3 regions of the Bacillus tequilensis genome follow, and region 1 is predicted to be linked to each of the others. Evidence: riboswitches for the same ligand, from Rfam matches in the RefSeq annotation. Region 1 holds a riboswitch; each other region holds the start of a gene.
The links. Region 1 has a riboswitch for cyclic di-AMP ahead of ktrA (potassium uptake protein KtrA). Riboswitches for the same ligand answer to the same signal wherever they lie in the genome.

Region 1 (7,160 bases):
ACAACTTTATCAAAACCGATTGAAACATCCAAAGAACCTGAAGAAGTTGATGAACAGCAAGTATTCATTGACAGCCTGTCAGGACATGCACAAATTTTGTATGAGAAATATCATGTTCTTCCCAGCATCACGATCGCTCAGGCTATTCTCGAATCTGACTGGGGGAACAGCGAGCTTGCTGCTAAAGCCAACAACCTCTTTGGTGTAAAAGGAAACTATAAAGGACATCACGTCACGATGGAAACAGACGAAGTGGAAAAAGGGAAGAGAAAAACCATTCGCGCAAAGTTTCGAAAATACAGCACGTTTTTTGAATCGATGGATGACCACGCCCAATTGTTTGTCCGCGGCACAACATGGAATAAAAAGAAGTATAAACCGGTGCTTGAGGCTGGAGATTATAAGGAAGCGGCAACTGCCTTGCAAACAGCAGGATATGCTACAGACCCTGACTACGCTGACAAAATTAGCGATATTGTGGAAAAATACGATTTAGCTGAGTACGATAAGGTAAATCCATCCCTCAAATCAGTGGATTTAAACGCCTCCATTAAAGACAGTGCCGTTCAAGACGTATGGTCCAAGCCTTCTACTGATGATCGGTCCATAAAGCTCACTTCTGTCCAATCTTACGTCGGAAAAGACATAAAGGTCGTATCTAAAAAGCAGCAAGGCCAATCGGTATGGTACCAATTTCAAATCAATGATAAACTCATCGGCTGGATTGACGATTCTGCTGTTGAAATAAAGGAGGCAACCTAAACCCTTCTTACTGGTATTTTTAATTCTTTGTTCCATTCAGGGGAATTTGAGGTATAATATTCCACGGAAGTTATCACTTATTGACTATGTTTAGGAGGGGATAAAGATGCAGAAATATAGACGGAGAAACACGGTTGCCTTTACAGTATTGGCTTATTTCACTTTTTTTGCGGGAGTATTTTTGTTTAGTATCGGACTCTATAATGCTGATAACCTGGCACTCAATGAAAAAGGCTATTATATTGCAGTTATGATACTTGTAGCAGTCGGTGCGATTCTTACACAAAAAGTGACCCGTGATAACGCAGAAGATAACGAAATTATCGCGGAACAAGAAAAAAGACAGAATCAATCTCATATCGAATCATAAAAAATCCGGCGCCTGCACGCCGGATTTTTTCATTTCACCCTGTAAACACCTCGCCGTCAGGGTAACGGATATTTGATTTCTCTGTTCTCGCGAATGAAAACACGAACGTCAAAGGACCAATTCTTCCAATGAACATGATGATGATAATGATGCATTTTCCCGCTGTTGTCAGTTCAGGAGTAAGGCCCATCGTAAGTCCAACAGTTCCAAAAGCGGAAAAGGTTTCAAAAACAACTTGAATAAATGGCGCTTTTTCTGTGATCGTCAGGGCGAATATCCCTAAAAACACGATGAACAAACTGGTGACGCTCACGGCTAAAGCTTTAATAATAATTGGATATTTGATGGAGCGACGGAAAATAACCGTTTCTTTTTTACCTCGCAAATAAGCGATAACAGACGTTAAAATCACGATGAACGTAGTCAGCTTAATGCCGCTCGCCGTTGAGGCGCTGCCAGCTCCGATAAACATCAATAATAAAATAAATACAATGGTTCCTTCTCGCATACTTCCGAAATCGAGGGAATTGAAGCCCGCGGTTCTCGGGGTCACTGCCTGAAAATAGGAAGCCCACAGTTTATCTGCTAGATGCAGGTGGCCGAGGGTGCCGGGGTTGCTGTACTCTAATATAAAAATCACAAGCATCGCAATCGCATTCAGAATCAACGTTCCTGTCAGCATGAGCTTTGTATGTAAAGAAAAGGTTTTAAATCGCCGATTTTTCAAAATGTCATACAGAACCGTAAATCCGATGCCTCCTGTGATAAATAAGAACGTAATCACAAGATTTACGGTAGGGTCCCCAACGTAGCTCATCAAATTATCCGGCCACAACGAAAACCCGGCATTGTTAAAAGCAGATATGGCGTGAAACAGACTGGCAAACAAGCCGGCCGCCCAGCCATACTGGGGTATAAGCCTGATGGATAAAATGAGTGCTGCCATCAATTCAATGCTGATGGAAAACAGAAACAGGACTTTGACAAGTCGTATGACGCCGCCGATTGTCGGCTGGTTTAAGGCTTCCTGAACCAGCATTCGTTCTTTTAATCCGATTTTTTTCCCTAATATCATCACGATCAAAACAGCGAAAGTCATAAAGCCAAGCCCGCCGACCTGAATCAGCCCCATGATAACCGTTTGCCCGAATACCGTAAATTGAGTGCCTGTATCGACAACAGCAAGTCCTGTAACGGTGGTAGCAGAAGCCGCCGTAAAAAGGGCATCTATCCATGACAATGGCTTTGTTGTGGAAATCGGAAGCATCAAGAGCGCAGACCCGATCATAATCGTAAGGAAAAAACCGATTGCAAGCACTTGAGGCGGTGTCAACCGAACCCATTTGATGACTTTATCCTTTTGAAGTGTCACCTTTGTCTACATCCCTTCGTTTTCAAAACGCTTAATATCCTTTTTGTGCCCCATGATCACAAGGCAGTCCTGTTCGTGAATGGTGTCTTCAGGTGCGGGAGAAAGACGGATATCTCCATGATGTTTAATAGCCAGGATCGTGCAGCCGTACTTCGCTTTTACATCCAAATCATTAATCGATTTTGAATCAAGCTTGCGTGTTGCCAGCAGTTCAACAATACTGTAATCATCTGATAAATCAATGTAATTCAAAACATTCTCGTCAGAAAGACTGTGTGCGATTTTGACGCCCATATCCTTTTCAGGATGAATGATGCGGTCAGCGCCGATCTTTTCAAGCACCTTGTGATGATAATAGTTTTGAGCTTTTACCCAAATATTCGGAATGTCCAATTCCTTCAATAATAGCGTAGTCAAGGTGCTCGCTTGAATATTCGCTCCGATGGCAACAATCACATATTCAAAATTGCGTATTCCTAACGAAAGCAATTCGTTTTCTTCGGTGGCGTTGGCAATCACCGCATGTGTCGCATAAGAAGCGTATGCATTTACCTTTTCCTCGTTGATATCAATCGCAAGGACCTCATGGCCCATTCTGTGCAGCTCTTTGCAAATGCTTCCGCCAAACCGGCCCAGACCGATCACGGCAAATTGCTTATTTTTTATTCTTCCCAATGTTCATAACTCCCTTAGTAAAGTAACGTTTTTGAACCAAAAAAGACCATTTCGAAGAATGGCCGCTAATAGACCTCCTCTCTGCATACGCCTACGAGGTTAGCTGTCGGATTAGGGATTCAGAGTACCCCTTCTTACTAAGTAAGATTCACCCCAAGGCTGGTAAAAAAACAGCCAATCGTTGGTTCCCCCGTTCGTGTTTGATTAAGCGATAAAAGAGACTGTATGAAATTGAACACTCAAGAATTTACTCCTGTTTCTAGTGTTTGTCAATTTAAATTTTAAACCGGAAAAAAGACATTGGGAATAGAGGAAAAAGGGGGAAAACGCAAAAAAGACCGGCGTTAACCGGTCTTTCAGATTATTTGGAGTCGCATGGCTGAGTCGGAGGAGTGCTGCGTTTAGCGACGTCAATGCTGGCTTCTGCGTAAAATCTATCTCCGACGCTCAATGATCTATTCTCCGCACGGAAAGTATATGTACCAGCGGCAGGAAGTGTTTTGTTATTCAGTCTTAATTTGAACTCGCCAGCTCCTAACAAATCAAGTGCCAAAGGAATTCTTACTGTTTTGCCGTTATTGAGGATCTGTGTTGTACGCAAAGCATGTCCGTTCATTGTGTCTTTTGTATTTGCAGTAAATCCGCTTGGTAATGTAAATTCCATCACACCAAGGCTCAGAAGCGTGTTTGGACGATACGTCAATTCGATATCTGAGAAAGACCATTCCGTTTTGCTCGCCCCTGTGATAGTTGCAAACAACGAAGCTGTTGCCTGTGTTTTCATCGTTGATTCAGTATGAGCTTTAGTTGCTGTGGATTCAGCCGCAAAAGAAGCTGTAGGCGCAGAAACGAGTAAACCAAGACTTAATGCGCTGATTGCCAAAGAAGATAATAATTTGCGTTTCATAATAAATTCCCCCTAATTAAGTTGATAAAAATACACAGGCCTGCCGTTTTTCACCTCCCCTTACCGGCCAAATACAAATTTTACCTACATAAAAACTATCATCATTTTTTTTGGGAGTAAATGGTATGTTTTTCCCGTATTTTTCAAATTTTTAATAATTTCATATAAAAGAACAAAAAACGCCCGGTTTCCCAGGCGTTTTCTGTTTACTTTGTTTCGATCGGTATAAACTTAAAAATTTCTCCGCTTTGCACCGCATCAGCGAGCCGCTTCAGCCAGTCATAGTAAGCTTTAGAGCTTTCCAGCTGTTCGAATAGCTGCAACGCTTCATTTTTAATGTCCTCATTAAGACCTTCCTTGTTTAAAACGTCTTGTAAATCAGCCTGAGCTTCCTCAATTGCTGCTACATTCACTTGAACTTCCCGCTCCCATTTAGGCGGAAAGAAATTCGTGAAAAATTTGAAGAAATCTTTTTCAGCGACAAATGTATGCTTGCGGATGCCCCGATGAAATGTTTTTTTCACTACATTTAAGTCTTGAAGCTTTTTGACGCCTGTGCTCATGCTTGGTTTGCTCATTTGCAATTCCTCACGCATTTCGTCAAGCGTCATCTCATCCCTCATATACATCGTTCCATATAAAATCCCGACACTGCGGGTAATTCCGTAAAGATCCATCGTTTCAGCAATGGAGTCGATAACAAGATCGCGTGCCTGTTCTATAGCTGCAAATTCTGGACTTTCATCCATACTGACCCTCTTTTCCTTTAGAAAGTTAAATTCGTTAAGTTATTTCTTTATGTTCTTTATCTTAACGAAACATAAGGAAAAGTCAAAAAGAAAAAACAAAAAGGGGCTTTGACAGTTTAAAATTCGTATGTTAGATTAATGTTGTTAAAAACGTTAAATTTTTATTTAACAAACTTTATTTACGTCAAGGAGGCTTATATGAGTCAAACATTATACATTGACGGAGAATGGATCAGTGCCGAAAAAGGACAGATCCGCACCATTATCAATCCATTTAATCAAGAAGAAATTGCAGCAGTAAGCGAAGGAGGGCGAGAGGACGCCATCAAGGCAATCGCAGCCGCGCGCAGAGCATTTGATAAAGGGGAGTGGTCATCGCTATCCGGGCTTGAACGCGGAAACATTGTTCTGAAAATTGCGGAATTAATCAGGCGTGATCTTGATGAGCTGGCTGAGCTTGAATCCCTTGATACGGGAAAAACACTCGAAGAAAGCAAGGCCGATATGAATGATATCGCCAATGTTTTTCAATATTACGCCGGATTGGCAGATAAAGATGGCGGAGAGATCATTTCATCTCCGATCCCTGATTCAGAAAGCAAAATCATCAGAGAGCCAATCGGGGTTTGCGGCCAGATCACTCCGTGGAATTATCCGCTCCTGCAAGCAAGCTGGAAAATCGCACCCGCACTTGCTGCAGGTAATACGATTGTTATGAAACCGAGTGAGATCACGCCGCTGACGACAATTAAGGTCTTTAAGCTGATGGAAGAAGCCGGTGTTCCAAAAGGTGTCGCGAATCTTGTCCTTGGACCGGGAGCCACAGTAGGCGATGAGCTTGCCGTAAATAAAGACGTCGATTTGATTTCGTTTACGGGCGGAATTGAAACAGGCAAAAGCATCATGCGTGCGGCAAGCGGAAACGTCAAAAAAATCGCGCTTGAATTGGGAGGCAAAAATCCAAATATCGTTTTTAGGGACGCGGATTTAGAAGTCGCGGTCGATCAGGCATTAAACGCTGTATTCTTCCACGCCGGCCAAGTGTGCTCTGCCGGTTCCCGCTTGCTTGTTGAAGAAGCCGTTCACGATCAGTTTCTAGCAGAGCTTGTCAAACGGACGAAACGCATTAAACTCGGAAATGGTTTTCACGCCGAGACAGAAAGCGGCCCGCTTATTTCAGCGGAGCACAGGGCAAAGATCGAAAAATATGTAGAGATTGGAATAGAAGAAGGGGCCAAGCTGGAGACAGGAGGCAAACGTCCGGAGGACCCTGAGCTGCAAAACGGCTTTTTCTATGAACCTACTATTTTCTCAAACTGCAAATCTGATATGAGAATCGTTCAGGAAGAGATTTTCGGCCCTGTATTGACAGTCGAAACCTTCAGCTCTGAAGAAGAGGTCATCGCGCTTGCGAACGATACCATCTATGGCTTGGCTGGAGCGGTATGGTCAAAAGATATTGAGAAGTGTGAACGTGTAGCAGCCCGTTTGAGAATGGGCACAGTCTGGATTAACGATTTCCATCCTTACTTTGCACAGGCGCCGTGGGGCGGCTATAAGCAATCCGGATTCGGTCGCGAGCTTGGAAAAATAGGCCTTGAAGAATACACAGAAGTCAAACACGTGTATCGCAATACAAAACCGGCAGCGGTTAATTGGTTCAATTCATAAGAGGGGGAGATTGATGATGACATTAAATATGAAAGTAGAAAGCATGCACAAATTCCACACATTTGAAATTCCAACTGTGATTAAGCACGGAATCGGGGCTGTCAAGCATATGGGTGAAGAAGTAGCTGCGCTGGGCGTGTCAAAGGCGCTCCTTGTCACAGACCCTGGGATTTATAAAGCCGGTGTCGCTGATCCTGTTATTGAGTCGCTAAAAGAAGCGGGCATTGAAGTAGTGCTCTTTCATAAAGTAGAGCCAAACCCGCCCGTCCGTCTGGTGAATGAAGGGTCTGAGCTATACAAAAAAGAGAACTGTAATGGTTTAGTGGCAGTCGGAGGCGGAAGCTCCATGGATACAGCAAAAGCAATCGGAGTAGAAGCGACTCACGAAGGAAGCGTGCTTGATTATGAAGCTGCAGATGGGAAAAAACCGCTGGAAAATCGTATTCCTCCGCTGACGACAATTCCGACAACGGCCGGAACAGGATCAGAAGTCACTCAATGGGCGGTTATCACAGATGAAGCAAGGGAATTCAAATTCAACACGGGCGGCCCGCTGATCGCGGCGCACCTGACCATCATTGATCCTGAGCTTCATATTTCAATGCCTCCGCATGTAACGGCCATGACAGGAATCGATGCGCTTGCTCATGCCAT
Region 2 (7,160 bases), 1.5 Mb from region 1:
TCGGCAACCTGATTGAAAATGCCTTCGGTTCCTTTGAAACCGTCCAATCTGATGACAAACGAATTGACATCAGCATCGAACAAACGGATGATATCCTTGCTATTTTAATAGAAGATAACGGCTGCGGAATTGAACCCGCACATATGCCGCACCTTTACGACAAAGGGTTTACGGTCAATAAAACAGGCGGAACAGGCTACGGCCTGTATTTAGTGAAACAAATCACGGACAAAGGATCGGGCACGGTAGAGGTTGATTCACACGCGGGGAGGGGAACATCTTTTTCAATCGTTTTTCCAATGAAGGGGGAGGAATTACAGCATGGCTCGTAAGGAATGGAAGGTTCTGCTCATTGAAGACGATCCGATGGTTCAAGAGGTAAACAAGGATTTCATTACAACTGTCAAAGGCTTCACTGTCTGTGCAACAGCGGGTAACGGAGAAGAAGGCATTAAGCTGATTAAAAAAAAACAGCCCGACCTCGTGATTCTCGATGTGTACATGCCGAAAAAGGACGGAATCAAAACGCTGCAGGAAATCAGAAAGCAAAAGCTGGAAGTGGATGTCATCGTCGTTTCCGCCGCAAAAGACAAGGAAACGATCTCTCTTATGCTGCAAAATGGAGCGGCCGACTATATTTTAAAACCGTTTAAGCTTGAGCGAATGAGACAGGCACTTGAAAAGTACAAGCAATATAAACAAAAAATCGAAGCGCATGATACGCTGTCCCAGGAACAGCTCGATGCAATCCTGCATATGCCGCAGCAGGCCGTACAGGATTTGCCGAAAGGGCTGAATCATTTCACGATGAATGAAGTCACTGCTTTTTTGAAACGGCAAACCGCATCCCTTTCTGCAGAAGAAGTCGCCAAGGCGCTCGGCATCGCCAGAGTGACAGCCAGACGATACCTTGATTACCTTGAAAAAAACGGAACGATTAAGCTGGATGTCCAATACGGAGGAGTCGGGCGGCCCGTTAACCGCTACGTGTTTAAAGGATAAATCTGAGACCAAAAAGACCAAAATGTCCGTTATGATCATAAACTTCCCGACCTCACTTGAAAACGCTATCATTCTAGTAAGAAAGACACAAAGGGAAATAGGACAGGGGGATGAAGAATATGAAACTGTTTAAAAATTTAACAGTTCAAGTCATAACCGCGGTCATCATCGGGGTCATTGTCGGGCTGGTCTGGCCGAACGTCGGAAAAGAAATGAAGCCGCTTGGCGATACATTTATCAATGCTGTTAAAATGGTGATCGCTCCAATTATTTTCTTCACAATCGTTCTCGGGATTGCAAAAATGGGCGATATGAAGAAGGTTGGAAAAGTAGGGGGAAAAGCGTTTATTTATTTCGAGGTTGTGACGACTCTCGCGCTCATTATCGGTTTATTTGTCGTCAATATCATGAAGCCGGGCGCCGGTCTTGATTACAGCAAGCTTGAAAAGGGAGATGTATCACAATACACGCAAAATGGCGGTCAGGGAATCGACTGGATTGAATTTGTCACACACATTGTTCCGTCCAACATGATTGATGCCTTCGCAAAAGGGGATATTTTGCAGGTCTTATTCTTTTCTATTCTTTTCGGAGTCGGTCTTGCGGCATTAGGTGAAAAAGGGAAAAGCGTCATTGATTTCTTCGACAAGATTTCTCACGTCTTTTTCAAAATCATCGGCTACATCATGCGTGCGGCGCCAATCGGGGCATTCGGGGCGATGGCGTATACGATCGGACACTTCGGCCTCGACTCCATCAAGCCTCTGGCAAGCTTAATGATGTCTGTTTATATTACGATGTTCCTGTTCGTATTTGTTGCGTTAAATATCATCTGCAAGCTTTATGGATTCAGCCTGTGGAATTACCTTCGCTTCATTAAAGATGAGCTTCTGATCGTGCTTGGCACAAGCTCTTCAGAATCGGTGCTTCCGCGTATGATGGATAAAATGGAGCGCTATGGCTGCTCGAAATCCGTTGTCGGGCTTGTCATTCCGACGGGCTATTCATTTAACCTCGACGGCACGTCCATTTATTTATCAATGGCAACGGTTTTTCTGGCACAGGTATTTGGAGTTGATCTCAGCATCGGCCAGCAAATTACAATTATCCTCGTTCTGATGCTGACATCGAAGGGGGCGGCCGGTGTGACGGGAAGCGGATTTATCGTTCTGGCCTCAACACTGTCAGCGCTTCAGGTCATTCCGCTTGAGGGGCTTGCCCTCCTGCTTGGTGTCGACCGTTTTATGAGTGAAGGAAGAGCCATTGTGAACCTGATTGGAAACGGAATCGCCACGATCATTGTGGCAAAAAGTGAAAATGAATTCGATGAAGCGAAAAGCGTGGAGGCTGTGGAAAGCATGAAAACAGCAGTCTGAAAAAAAACGGCCCATCCACGGGGCCGTTTTTTTAATTGTTTAAGAATTATTAAGGTTAGGACAGAGACCTCAGCATTTTTTTGTTATATAATTTACAAATGGATACTATATTGAATGAGGGACGTTTGTCCTAACAGGAGTGTATAAATGGCAGCTTTAGTTAAATTTTTTCAGCACCCGGGAGTAAGGCGTTTTTCCATCTTTCTCGTGTTAACAGGTGTGTTATATCTATTTAAGAGCATGATCAACTTAATATTGCTTACCTTCATCTTCACATTTCTTATGGATCGTTTGGAGTCTGTCGTCCGGCAGTTTTTAAGCCGGTTTTTCCGCGTGAGCCAGCGGGTTGTCATTACGTTTCTTTATATATTGCTGGCTGTGCTGCTGACAGTCGGAGGATTTGTATTTTATCCGGTCGTCGCGGAGCAGATTAAACAGCTGGTTAAGCAGATTAAACATATTGCGTACCACCCGGACAGCATCCCTTTCTTTGATGAGATCACCAGTGTTTTCGGGGATATTAATATCAGTTCATATGTCAAAGAGGGTTTCAATGTGGTGTATACGTATCTGGCCGATATCAGCACATTCGGCTTACAGATCGTAATGGCTCTCATTCTCAGCATGTTTTTCTTGTTTGAGAAAAAGCGGCTTACTGAATTCATGGGAAAATTTAAAACGAGCAAACTGGCGGTCTTTTATGAGGAATTTGCTTTTTTCGGCAGCAAATTTGCAAGAACGTTCGGCAAGGTGCTTGAAGCTCAATTCATCATTGCGCTCGTCAACTGCATTCTGACGTTTATCGCGCTTTCGATTATGCATTTCCCGCAGCTGTTTGGGCTTTCTATCATGGTGTTTTTCCTAGGGTTAATCCCTGTAGCAGGCGTCGTCATTTCACTGATCCCGCTCAGTATCATCGCTTACAGCACTGGCGGCGGAATGTATGTGCTCTATATTGTGCTTGTCATCTTCGCCATACATGCGATCGAAACCTATTTCTTAAATCCGAAGCTGATGTCTGCGAAAACGGAGCTGCCGATCTTTTTCACCTTCACAGTACTCATTTTCTCTGAGCACTTTTTCGGCATTTGGGGATTAATTATCGGGATTCCGATCTTTGTGTTTCTCCTTGATATTCTTGACGTCACCAACAAGGAAGATCGACCTAAAAAAAATCCGAGAGAAAAGTAACGAAAAACAGTTTACAAAATTGGATATTTTCTGTATAAATAAACTAAATCATACAATAGCAAGCCACACGCTTAATCCTTGCATAAGGAGTGGGGGACCCGGTCTATTGGGGTTAATTTTTCATCTGAAAAACGGACATCTCTTCGTCCGAACCCGTCAGCTAACCCCATCGGTGTGAAGAGAGGGCTCTGTGGTTTGATATACAGCCAAAGCCCGCGGGAGTCTCTCGCGGGCTTTTTTTCAAAAAAGGGAGGAATGCTGATGAAACTGGCAACAAAAATCATCATTGCATTGGTTCTTGGTGCAGTGACTGGATTGGTCCTCAACGTTATGTCGCCTGAATTATTTGAAAATTTGAATAAGTTTGTATTCGGTCCGCTTGGCACCATCTTTTTAAACCTCATTAAAATGCTTGTCGTGCCGATTGTCTTTTTCTCACTGACACTGGGAGTAGCCGGGCTGGGTGATCCAAAGAAGCTTGGCAGAATCGGCGTGAAGGCCATCTCTTATTTTCTCATCACGACAGCAGTGGCAATTACGATCGGGCTTATTCTTGCTCTTACGATTAAACCTGGTGAATTTGGGACATATGATGTTTCATCTGCCAAGTTTGATGCTGAGGAAGCTCCAAGTATTGCCGATACTCTTCTGAACATTATTCCTGCGAATCCCGTTCAAGCGATGACAGAAGGAAATATGCTGCAAATCATTGTATTTTCTATTTTTGTAGGGCTCGGCATCACGATGCTCGGCAAAAAAGCGGATATGCTTCTAAAAGTCGTTGAACAGGGAAATGAACTGATGATGTATCTCGTCAACTTGGTCATGAAATTTGCGCCATACGGAACGTTCGGTCTGATTGCGACTGCAATCGGCAGCCAAGGCTTCAGCGCAATTAAGGCGATGGGACTGTATATGATTGTTGTGACGCTCTCCCTGATCATTCATGCAATCGTGACGTACGGTTCAACGATTGCACTTTTTGCAAAACGAAATCCGATTACGTTCTTTAAAGATTTCTCAGAGGTCATGGTCGTCGCGTTCAGTACGTCCAGCAGCAATGCGACCTTGCCGGTATCAATGGATGTAGCCCAGAAAAAATTAAAAGTGCCTGAGCCGATCAGCAGCTTCGTTCAGCCTCTCGGCGCTACAATTAATATGGATGGAACAGCCATCATGCAAGGGGTAGCCACCATCTTCATTGCACAGGTATTCGGACAGGATCTGACATTCACGCAGCTGCTGATGGTCATACTGACAGCGGTGCTGGCAAGTGTCGGAACCGCAGGTGTACCTGGAGTCGGGTTGATTATGCTCGCCATGGTGCTTCAATCTGTCGGCCTGCCAGTCGAGGGAATCGGCTTGATTCTCGGCATTGACCGTCTGCTCGATATGCTCCGTACAGTGGTGAACACAACAGGTGACGCAGCCTGCGCCGTCATCATTACAGAAACCGAAAAGAACAAACAGCCAGAGCAAACGCCGACGCTATCGGTTTAACCAAACATTTGGAAGCCACAAATGCTATAATACACACAGTGCCTATTTTTAGGCACTGTTTATTTTTTGTCGAAAAAGGAGGAAGGCTTTATGGCTGAGCCGATTTTACATATTGAAGGACTCGATAAAAAGATTGGATCTAAACAAATACTCAAACAAATCAGCATGGACGTCATGGAGGGAGAAATCATCGGCCTGCTCGGTCCGAATGGTTCCGGAAAAACAACCCTCATCCGTATCATCGTCGGGCTGTTAACACAAAACAGCGGAAGCGTGACAATCAGCGGATTCCAGCACGATACAGAGTTTGAAAAAGCGATGGAAGCTGTTGGAGCGATCGTCGAGAACCCTGAGTTCTATCCGTACCTGACAGGCTGGGAAAATCTAAAGCACTTTGCAAATATGCACAAAAAAATAACCGATGAACGACTTGATGAAGTGGTGGAACGTGTCGGGCTGACGTCAGCGATTCACGATAAGGTGAAAACCTATTCGCTCGGCATGCGCCAGCGTCTTGGCATCGCCCAGGCGATTCTTCACCGGCCGAAGCTTCTTATATTAGATGAGCCGACAAACGGTCTCGATCCTGCAGGCATGAAGGATTTTCGTGACCATATCAAGGAGCTCGCAGAAATAGAAGGAACAGCAGTCCTGTTCGCGACACATTTATTGCGTGAGGTTGAGGATCTGTGCGACCGTGTCATCATCATTCAAAAAGGCGAAATTAAAGCGGAAGTCAGCTTACATGAAACGGATCAAAAAACAGAGAAAGCGGTCATTGAAGTGCAGCCGGAAGAAAAAGCGCTCAATTGGCTGACAGGCCATCAATACCTAGCTGAGCGGCAAAACGGGGCGATTGTTGTTGAGGTGGCAAAAGAAAATATTCCGGAACTGAACCGTTTACTTGTCGGACAAGCTCTGAATGTCTTTTCTATTAGGCCTTACACACAATCACTGGAAGATGAATTCCTAAAAGCGACAACTGCTCATCAAGAGGAGGGAGAAGAACTTGTCTAAGTTAATTTGGAATGAACACATGAAACTTTTTAATCGGAAGGTCACACTGGTATCTCTTATCCTGATGGCAGTCTTTCAATTTTTCATGGCATTGATCATTAAACGGATTGTCATCAGTGCCGGAACAGATGAAAACTTTATCGGCTATTTATCGTATACACCGAGCCTGAACATTCTGCTGCAGGCTTTAACGATTGTGATTGCAGCAACAATTGTCTCAATGGAATTTGATAAAAAGACGATCAAATTTCTGCTCATTCGTCCGGTAAAACGGCAAAAGATTTTTTGGTCAAAATTAATCACAGTCGTGCTGGTCAGCTTTTACTTGTATTTGGCATACTACATTCTGTCATTATTATTCGGTCTCGTCTTTTTCGGCACATCCGTGAGCGCGGAATCAAAGACATTGCTGATCAACACCCTTGAGCTGATCGGGTCAAACTGGCTTGAAGCCGTCATGATGGGATTATTCGGGCTGCTTTGTTCTTCACTGTTCCGCAACAGCGCCGTAGCAGTCGTCGTTTCTTTTGTCGTTTTATATGGAGCGAGCACACTTGTCCAGATCATGAAGCTCTTTGAAAACAAATGGGGAAGCTTTTTGCTTTTTGCAAACACTGACTTTACCCAATACAGCAGCGGACAGACAGTCCTGTTTTCAGGCATGACGCCGTTGTTTTCAGCGGGAATTATCATCATACATGCCATATTCTTCATTGCCGTTGGCTGGTGGTGCTTCTGTAAGCGAGATGTCCGGGTGTAAAGGAAAGGAATGACATTTTTGTGAAAAAGCTCACGTAAATCAATATCATTTGATATTTTGGTTTATACTAAAGGTACTGACGGAGGTGTCTCGATTGAGGAACTTTATTACCGCTTTACCGATCGTATTGCTGCTTGGATTCTCATTTGTGTCATTTATGTTTCAGTTTGAACATCTTGTTTATTTCAGACTCGCGCTGGGACTGTTCTCTCTCGCGGGGCTGTACATGATATATAAAATGAAGACGGGCATCCGCTATTTCATTATCTATCTGTATGCCAGCTGGATTGTGCTTGCAGCAGTGACCGCTTTTG
Region 3 (7,160 bases), 1.5 Mb from region 1:
TCGCCTCAGCCGCGGCTGCCAGCGCCGCCACCTCTTCATGGCGGGTTTGAATGAATTTCAATTGATTTCGTTCATGTCTTAATTCCTCAATAAATTCATTTATACTGTCTCCGGGGATGCCGTAAACATGTTCAACTCCCCATTGTTCGAGCAGTTCTGTCATTGCTTGTCCTGCAGTTTTATGTGCCATGCCGTATCCTCCTTTTCCCTTTTCTCAATACCACAGGAGAAGGGCTTTGAAACCCGGAGACCCTGAATCACTTGCCCAGTCTTCTTTTGAACAGGTCGATCACCGCAAGCATGCTGGTATCCTTAAGGATGACAGTTACATCTCGATCGCCGTTCTTAAAATCGTTTATTTGCCTTTTTCGGTTCGGCACCATTAAAAGCGGCAAATGGTGCGGAGAGAACCACTTTAAACCCGCTGTCTCCGCACTGTCAGCAATCGCTTCTCCGCCTGTTATGATACCTGCAAACACATGCTGTTCATCTTGAAACTTCTGCCTTCGATAAACACCTATTTTCGCAGAAAGCGCGGCGCTGTATCCTGTTTCCTCCAAAACCTCCCTGACTGCCGCTGTCTCGGCCGTTTCCCCGGGATCGATCGTGCCGCCCGGCAGATCCCATAAAGGAACGTCTTTTCGTTTTACCAGCAGGATCTGATGTGTTTCGTTCGATACAATGACAAAAGCCCCTTTCGTATCCATCGCCATTTCTCCTTTTCCCGCAAAAAAAGACCAAGGTGATTCCCTTGGTCTCTAGAGCTTTACTTTTTAAAATGATACGGAAGCGTGGCCACTATTATGTCCTTTTTCCAGAACAGCCGGACTCTGAGAAGGAAGGCTGATTGGTTGTGAAGGATGGTGTGCCAGCGTTTTTTTGTAATAAATTGCGGAAACAGCACCATGACGGAAAACTGTTTCTTCTTCGCTTTTGCTTCTACCGTTTCCAAAAACTTATCAAACGGGTGGACGAGGCTTCTGTACGATGAGTGAAGCGTAACGAGACGCACTCCGTTATTAAGCTCCTCCCAGCGTTTTTCAACTTTCTTTTCCTGTTCTCTGTCAAATGACACGTGAACGGCAATGACCTGATCGGACAATGATTTCGCGTATTGAATCGATTTTTGCACGACAGTCGTGACACCGGCTACAGGCACAATGACAACCGTGCCTTTGATTTCTTCCGGCTGTTGATCTACGATGCGAAGCTGTTCACCAACAGCTGTATAGTGATTTTTAATCACATAAAACAGCAGAACGACGATAGGCATAAAGATTAAAACCGGCCATACGACATTAAACTTCGTCACAAATAGGATGGACAGAACCATAAACGAAATCAAAGCGCCGCACGCGTTGATGAGCATTTTTCCGATCCAGCCTTTTGGTTTTTGCTTGTTCCATTTGATGCACATGCCGGTTTGCGAAAGCGTAAATGGAATAAATACGCCGACAGCATATAACGGGATTAAGTGCTCTGTCTGTCCTCCGGAAAACAGGATGAGCACAATGGAGGCAATGCCTAAAAAGATAATTCCATTTGAGAAGCCCAAACGGTCGCCTCTGACTGTAAACATACGCGGCATATATTGGTCTTTCGCCAAGTTGAAGGCAAGCTGCGGGAAGGCTGAAAATCCCGTATTCGCCGCAAGGACCAAAATAAGTGATGTCACACCTTGAATGACATAGTAGAACACATTTCGCCCGAAGGTTTCAGACGCAATCTGTGAAACCACCGTTTCATTTGGCTTTGGCGCCACTCCATATCCGTATGCGAGCGCCGTAATGCCAGTAAACAGAATCGCCAGCAAAATCCCCATCATCGCAAGCGTTCTTGCCGCGTTTCGCGCAGGCGGGTTTTTAAAGGCAGGAATCGCGTTAGAAATGGCCTCAACCCCTGTCAGCGCCGAGCAGCCGGAAGAAAAAGCCTTAAGCAGCAAAAACAGTGTAATGCCGGCTACCGGTGTGCCGAGCGGTGTATGATGGGCTGGCTGGTCAATTTGCCCCGTCATGAGTTTGAACAATCCGACTCCAATCAGAACCAAAAGCGCCACCACAAACAGATACACCGGATAGGCTAGAATCGATGCCGATTCTGATAGACCGCGCAGGTTCAAAATCATAATGACTATTACAAGAAAAACAGCGATCGGCACGTGATAATGATGCAATGCAGGAAAGGCCGACGTGATGGCGTCTGTGCCTGCGGAAATACTGACCGCTACCGTTAAAATATAATCGACAAGCAATGAACCGCCTGCGATTAATCCCGGCTTTTCACCGAGGTTTTCTTTCGAAACGACATACGCTCCGCCGCCCTGCGGGTAAGCGTAAATAATCTGCCTATATGAAAGAATCAGTGCGAGCAGCAATATGAGAACGCCAACTGCAATCGGAATGGAGTACCAAAAAGCCGCAGCACTGACCGTTGCCAAAATGATCAAAATTTGTTCTGTCCCATATGCGACAGATGACAGCGCATCTGAAGAAAGCATCGCCAAGGCTTTTAATTTAGTCAGCTTTTGCTCTCCGGCTGCTTGAGATTTTAACGGTTTCCCAATCAAAAAACGTTTGATTGAATGATACATCATTGATGTTTTCTCCTTTTAATTTCTGATTTTATTAGAACAATAAAACATCAGCATCTGCATTCACATAATAGAAGAGTCCTTTCTGCTATGATGTCTCTGTAAACGATTTACATTCTAAAAAATGAACGGCAAAAAACACAGAGGCAAACGGATGCCCCTATGCCATCACATCGAACATAGGTTTCATTCATCTCCTCTCACAAACGCTTACGAGGTTAGCTGACGGATTCGGGCATATGAGAGTTTGCCCTACCTAAAAAGGATTCACCCCTACGGCAAAAAAGCCGTTCTAATGGGTCCCCCGCTCTGATTTCAGATTAAGCGATTTGTTTTCTAAAAGAGATCATACTCCCGTTCAAGCACGTTGTAAAGAGGCTTATTGGCTGAGCGAAAAAAATAAAATGACAGGTTCCACAAATGGAATTCACACACCAAAAAACATAAAAAAACAGAGGCTGGATTTGCCTCTGTCTTTTATATTTGATCATGTCCCAAACGGCGTTAAAAACCCTTGAGGCCTCGGAAACCGAGCACCGGGGCTGAAATGGCCTCTGTTTATTCCGTATCTGTCTTTCTTTTTCTTCGTCTTGCTGTAATCCAAATGAACACTGCCGCAATCACTATAATCAGTGCCAACACACCAATATAAAGCCATTTCCGGCTATGATCCTGTGATGATTGCTCAGCGCTGGAACTGCTTGTTTCCGATTTGAGCTGCTGGTGGTTTGAAAACACCTGCTGGCTGTCAGTTTCATTTACGACGGTTGCCGAGTCATCGGTGCTGTTCAGATCATTAATGATCTCTTTTGTGACGGCGGCGCCTGTTCCTTTAGCTGGTGCAAAAACAGCCATCGTGTAGCGTGAATCCCAAAGAGATTTTTGGGTAAACGCCACTTGTTTTGTCGTCTCATTCAGCATGTCAAAACCTGATACATCAAACGAGCCGTTCTTCGCTTGCGGAACTAGAAGATCTGATGATTTCTCCTTCAGAAGAGAAAATTGATTGATGCCTCCTATGAAAATGAGGTTCCGCTCTTTGGCATCATTTGCGGTTACATCAGATGATTTCTTCACCGTGTATGCATACTGCGCTTCGCTGCCAAAGGACTCCGTTACGAGTGAAAGCTCCGCAAGCTTCGAATGACTGACATTGTCAGGGAGCACGATCAGCGTTGCCCGTTCCTGAGTTCCGGCATAAGGAAGCGGCCACTCTTGAAAATCTGCTGACGGCGAAATGCCTTTCATGCCATAAGATAGGGTACTGCTTTTATCGATAAAGACCCATTTTTCTTCATCAGTCGTGTTGCAAGGATTGTTTTCCTTTAACCCCGTTGTGACAAACTGAATATCAATGTAACGGTTTTTTTGCAGCAGTTTAGGATCCACTTTTACCGTGACATGATAGAACCCGTTTTTATCTTCTTTTCCTAATTCATCAAGCCGGACCGAGTGCGGCTGGCCGTTGATCATGATCTTCAGCTCTGCAGCCTGAGAAGCTGATTCGTTTTCTGCCGTTGGGGCTTGAATCGTTTCGGACTTTTTCAGCTTAAGCGACAGCTTCGCTGATTGGTTTTCATCTAAAACCGCCGAAGCCGGGTAAAAGTAATGTGCTGAAGATGTTTTGTCAGCTCCAATTGTCATATCATCGGCTCCAAAATTCTCGAGGGTCAGCTTATCGCTTTCCTTTTTTTCTGCCTGCTGAAGCTTGCTGATAGAGAGTGTCTCGCCGCTGAGCTGGCCTGTGTATGTTTGATCCGTGATGACGCTGATTTTTTCACTGAGTACGTCATCGGATGCCGCTTGTGCAAACAGAACCGGCTGCTGCTTGCCCTCTGCTTTCAGCACCCGCTCCGCAAGCAGAAGGTGTTCTCCTTTTGCCTGTAAGCCGGCTTGTTTCATAATCTTCTTCACCTTGCCGTTCCAATGCTTGTCCACTCCGATGAAAATCGTCGGTTTGTCGATTTTTTTCAGATCAGATTCCGTGATATACGAAATGCTGACACTGCTGTCCACCGTTTTCAAATAGCCTTCTGTTTTGACTGCAGCTTCAATTTCCGCCGAACTTGGGTCATCCGGAATGACGATGGCGGTTTTCTCCGCTGTCGTTCCCGATTGGGCGAAAGGATACGGATAATGGTCCAGCGATGTACCCTTCGCTTCACTGCTGTCCGCCAGCGTCAGACGGCTGTCCGGATAAATTTTGATCCAGTTGCCGGACGTATCCTGTCTGACGCAGACACCCTCTTTCATCACCCCGTAAAACTTCAGCGATACGCTGTGATAGCCTTGGGCAGACTGGCTTTTATTCAGGTTCAGCTTCAATGTTTTCCGTTTGGAATCACCAGCAAGCTTCAACGTTTTGACCGGTTCATCGTCAATGACAGCCGTTAACGATGATGGAGAAATTAAAAGATTTGATGCCTCGTATTCAATCACCAATTGCTGGTTGCCGGAAGAGGCGCCTGCCGGGACCTGATACGTCAGCTCTGCGCTGTCTTTTGATCCGTACAGTGTGATCAGGTCACTTGTCAGGACCTGCTGTTTGGCTTTTTCTTGGCTGTTTTTTCCGAGGAGCGAACCGCTGACCTCCACCTCTTTGGCAAAAGCCGCTTGCCCGGTCATCGCCAGCACCATGAGGCTTGTGAGAAAAATCATTATTTGTTTCAAAAAGGTCACCCGCTTTTATGTTGATTGTATCGTTCTGTTTTGTACCATTTGACCTCCTGCTTGAATAAACGGTGCTTGATTTCTACAAATAAAGAATAGATGACCAGCACAATCCATGCCTGCGAGTATGTAAAGTACATAAGAAATACGATAAAAAAGTTTTGTTTGTTCATTTCTGTTTTTTCAATGCTCAGCGTAATCATGACCTCTGTCATAAATAAGAAGAACGCCAGGATCCAGAGAATCATCGCCAAAAATCCGACCGACAAATGCAAATCATAAAACAGATTCACGACAAATATCGTATTTGACATGATCACGCCAAAGAAAAACAGAAAGTACGTAAAGAAAAAATAAAACAAATCAAAGATAATCCGTTTTCGTTTCAGCTTAAAAAACTGCGCCAAAAATTTCAGCACGACATATTGATTGCCGCGCGCCCATCTGGTGCGCTGGCGCCACCACACTTTCCACGTTTCCGGCTCCTGCTCCCAGGTGATGGCGGCAGGGAAAAAGCGGATGTGATAGCCGAGGTTATACACCCGGATGGTCAGCTCTGTATCCTCAGCGAGCGCTTTGTCATCCCAGCCTCCGAGCTTTTCGATAATGCTTCTGCGGATCGCGAAGTTAGTGCCTGGGATAGTGGCGATTTTAAACCACTTCCATCTGCCTCCCTGAGCCATCCACTGAAAACAAATCGTTTCGATATTAATAAACTTCGTTAAGAGCGTTTTTGCCGCATTGATAACGCGGAATTTTCCTACCACGGCTCCTGCCTTTTCGTCATTCATCAGGCCGAGCACGAGATAATACACGGCCATTTTCTCAGGCGTGTTGTCGGCGTCATATACACAGATCACGTCGCCGTTTGATTCGGCAAAACCGGAGTTCAAGGCTGAGGATTTGCCTTTTCCAGCGTTTGGCGGCTTCGTCATCACCATTTTGATGAAATCGTATTTCGCGGAAAATTCATTGACGATATCACCCGTCCGGTCTGATGAATTGTCATTAACCACGATAATCTCCAGCCGGTCCTTCGGATAATAAAGGTTGACCATCGCCTTCAGCGTCTGCCGAATGACAACCTCTTCGTTATGCGCAGGGATGAGGACACTGACCTTTGGCAGCTCCTTCATATTTTCTCTCCACTTCGGGATATTCCGTTCGAAGGTCATATAGTGGCGGAACCCGCCCTGCATGAGGAACATGTGGTAGAGAAGCATGACCCATATTAAACTTAGCGAGATAAAGAACAGCGTATTACCCAAGGCTTCTTCTCTCCTTAAAAATTCGTTTTTTCAAAGTGGCTCTCAAGTAAAACGTATAACTGACAAACATGACAACAAATAAGAGCACGATTGCGGAGAGAATCCATAACGCTTTTTCCAGAGGGGTTTGCCGATGATGATCGAAAAACTCGTCAATGGCGCTTACGCCGTTTTTCACCTGAATCGTTCCGTCACCGCTTGTATGAATTTCCACTTTGTCTGTTTTGACGGTTTGTTTCGTTTTCTTTAAATCAAGCCATTCACTGTCCGGGATGCGCTCCATCTGGTTAACCAGCTCCGGCAAATATTTCATCCCGAGATACGGGTGATAAAACCCTCCGGCAACTCCGCCTTCAAAATCTATCATCTGGGAGATGTGCTCCTCCATATCGCCGAGCGGGTTTTGCTTAGATGTATCGACAAAGCCGATTGTTTCCGGATACAGCGTCATGCCGTGCAGCATCGAAGGAGTGGTCACATACGGAGATGCGCCGGATGTTTTCCAGGTGGCGCCGCTGAGCTGGACCTGGCCGAAAATACTTGTAAAATATTGCGAAGCGATTTGATAGCCGAATTCTGACATCGTGTAATGAGGGGCTTCAAACGCAAGCGGGTAGAGACCCGATGATGTC

Region 2: another riboswitch for cyclic di-AMP. It lies ahead of G4P54_RS02450 (dicarboxylate/amino acid:cation symporter); the one in region 1 lies ahead of ktrA (potassium uptake protein KtrA).
Region 3: another riboswitch for cyclic di-AMP. It lies ahead of kimA (potassium transporter KimA); the one in region 1 lies ahead of ktrA (potassium uptake protein KtrA).

Annotation. Positions count from the first base shown of each region.
Region 1 is NZ_CP048852.1:2,986,232-2,993,391, reverse strand. Features, by position in the region: gene lytG (exo-glucosaminidase LytG) at 1-762, shown strand, start outside; gene G4P54_RS15915 (YiaA/YiaB family inner membrane protein) at 869-1,132, shown strand; gene ktrB (Ktr system potassium transporter KtrB) at 1,167-2,504, opposite strand; gene ktrA (potassium uptake protein KtrA) at 2,511-3,179, opposite strand; cyclic di-AMP (ydaO/yuaA leader) riboswitch at 3,252-3,400, opposite strand; gene bslA (biofilm surface layer hydrophobin BslA) at 3,541-4,086, opposite strand; gene gbsR (transcriptional regulator GbsR) at 4,293-4,835, opposite strand; gene betB (betaine-aldehyde dehydrogenase) at 5,034-6,506, shown strand; gene gbsB (choline dehydrogenase) at 6,523-7,160, shown strand, end outside.
Region 2 is NZ_CP048852.1:475,162-482,321, forward strand. Features, by position in the region: gene dctS (two-component system sensor histidine kinase DctS) at 1-332, shown strand, start outside; gene dctR (two-component system response regulator DctR) at 322-1,002, shown strand; gene dctP (C4-dicarboxylate transporter DctP) at 1,122-2,378, shown strand; gene G4P54_RS02445 (AI-2E family transporter) at 2,526-3,569, shown strand; cyclic di-AMP (ydaO/yuaA leader) riboswitch at 3,628-3,758, shown strand; gene G4P54_RS02450 (dicarboxylate/amino acid:cation symporter) at 3,831-5,069, shown strand; gene G4P54_RS02455 (ABC transporter ATP-binding protein) at 5,160-6,086, shown strand; gene G4P54_RS02460 (DUF2705 family protein) at 6,079-6,846, shown strand; gene G4P54_RS02465 (hypothetical protein) at 6,941-7,160, shown strand, end outside.
Region 3 is NZ_CP048852.1:457,972-465,131, reverse strand. Features, by position in the region: gene G4P54_RS02375 (pyruvate oxidase) at 1-190, opposite strand, end outside; gene G4P54_RS02370 (NUDIX domain-containing protein) at 258-707, opposite strand; gene kimA (potassium transporter KimA) at 767-2,590, opposite strand; cyclic di-AMP (ydaO/yuaA leader) riboswitch at 2,783-2,927, opposite strand; gene G4P54_RS02360 (cellulose biosynthesis cyclic di-GMP-binding regulatory protein BcsB) at 3,149-5,260, opposite strand; gene G4P54_RS02355 (glycosyltransferase family 2 protein) at 5,266-6,528, opposite strand; gene G4P54_RS02350 (DUF2334 domain-containing protein) at 6,521-7,160, opposite strand, start outside.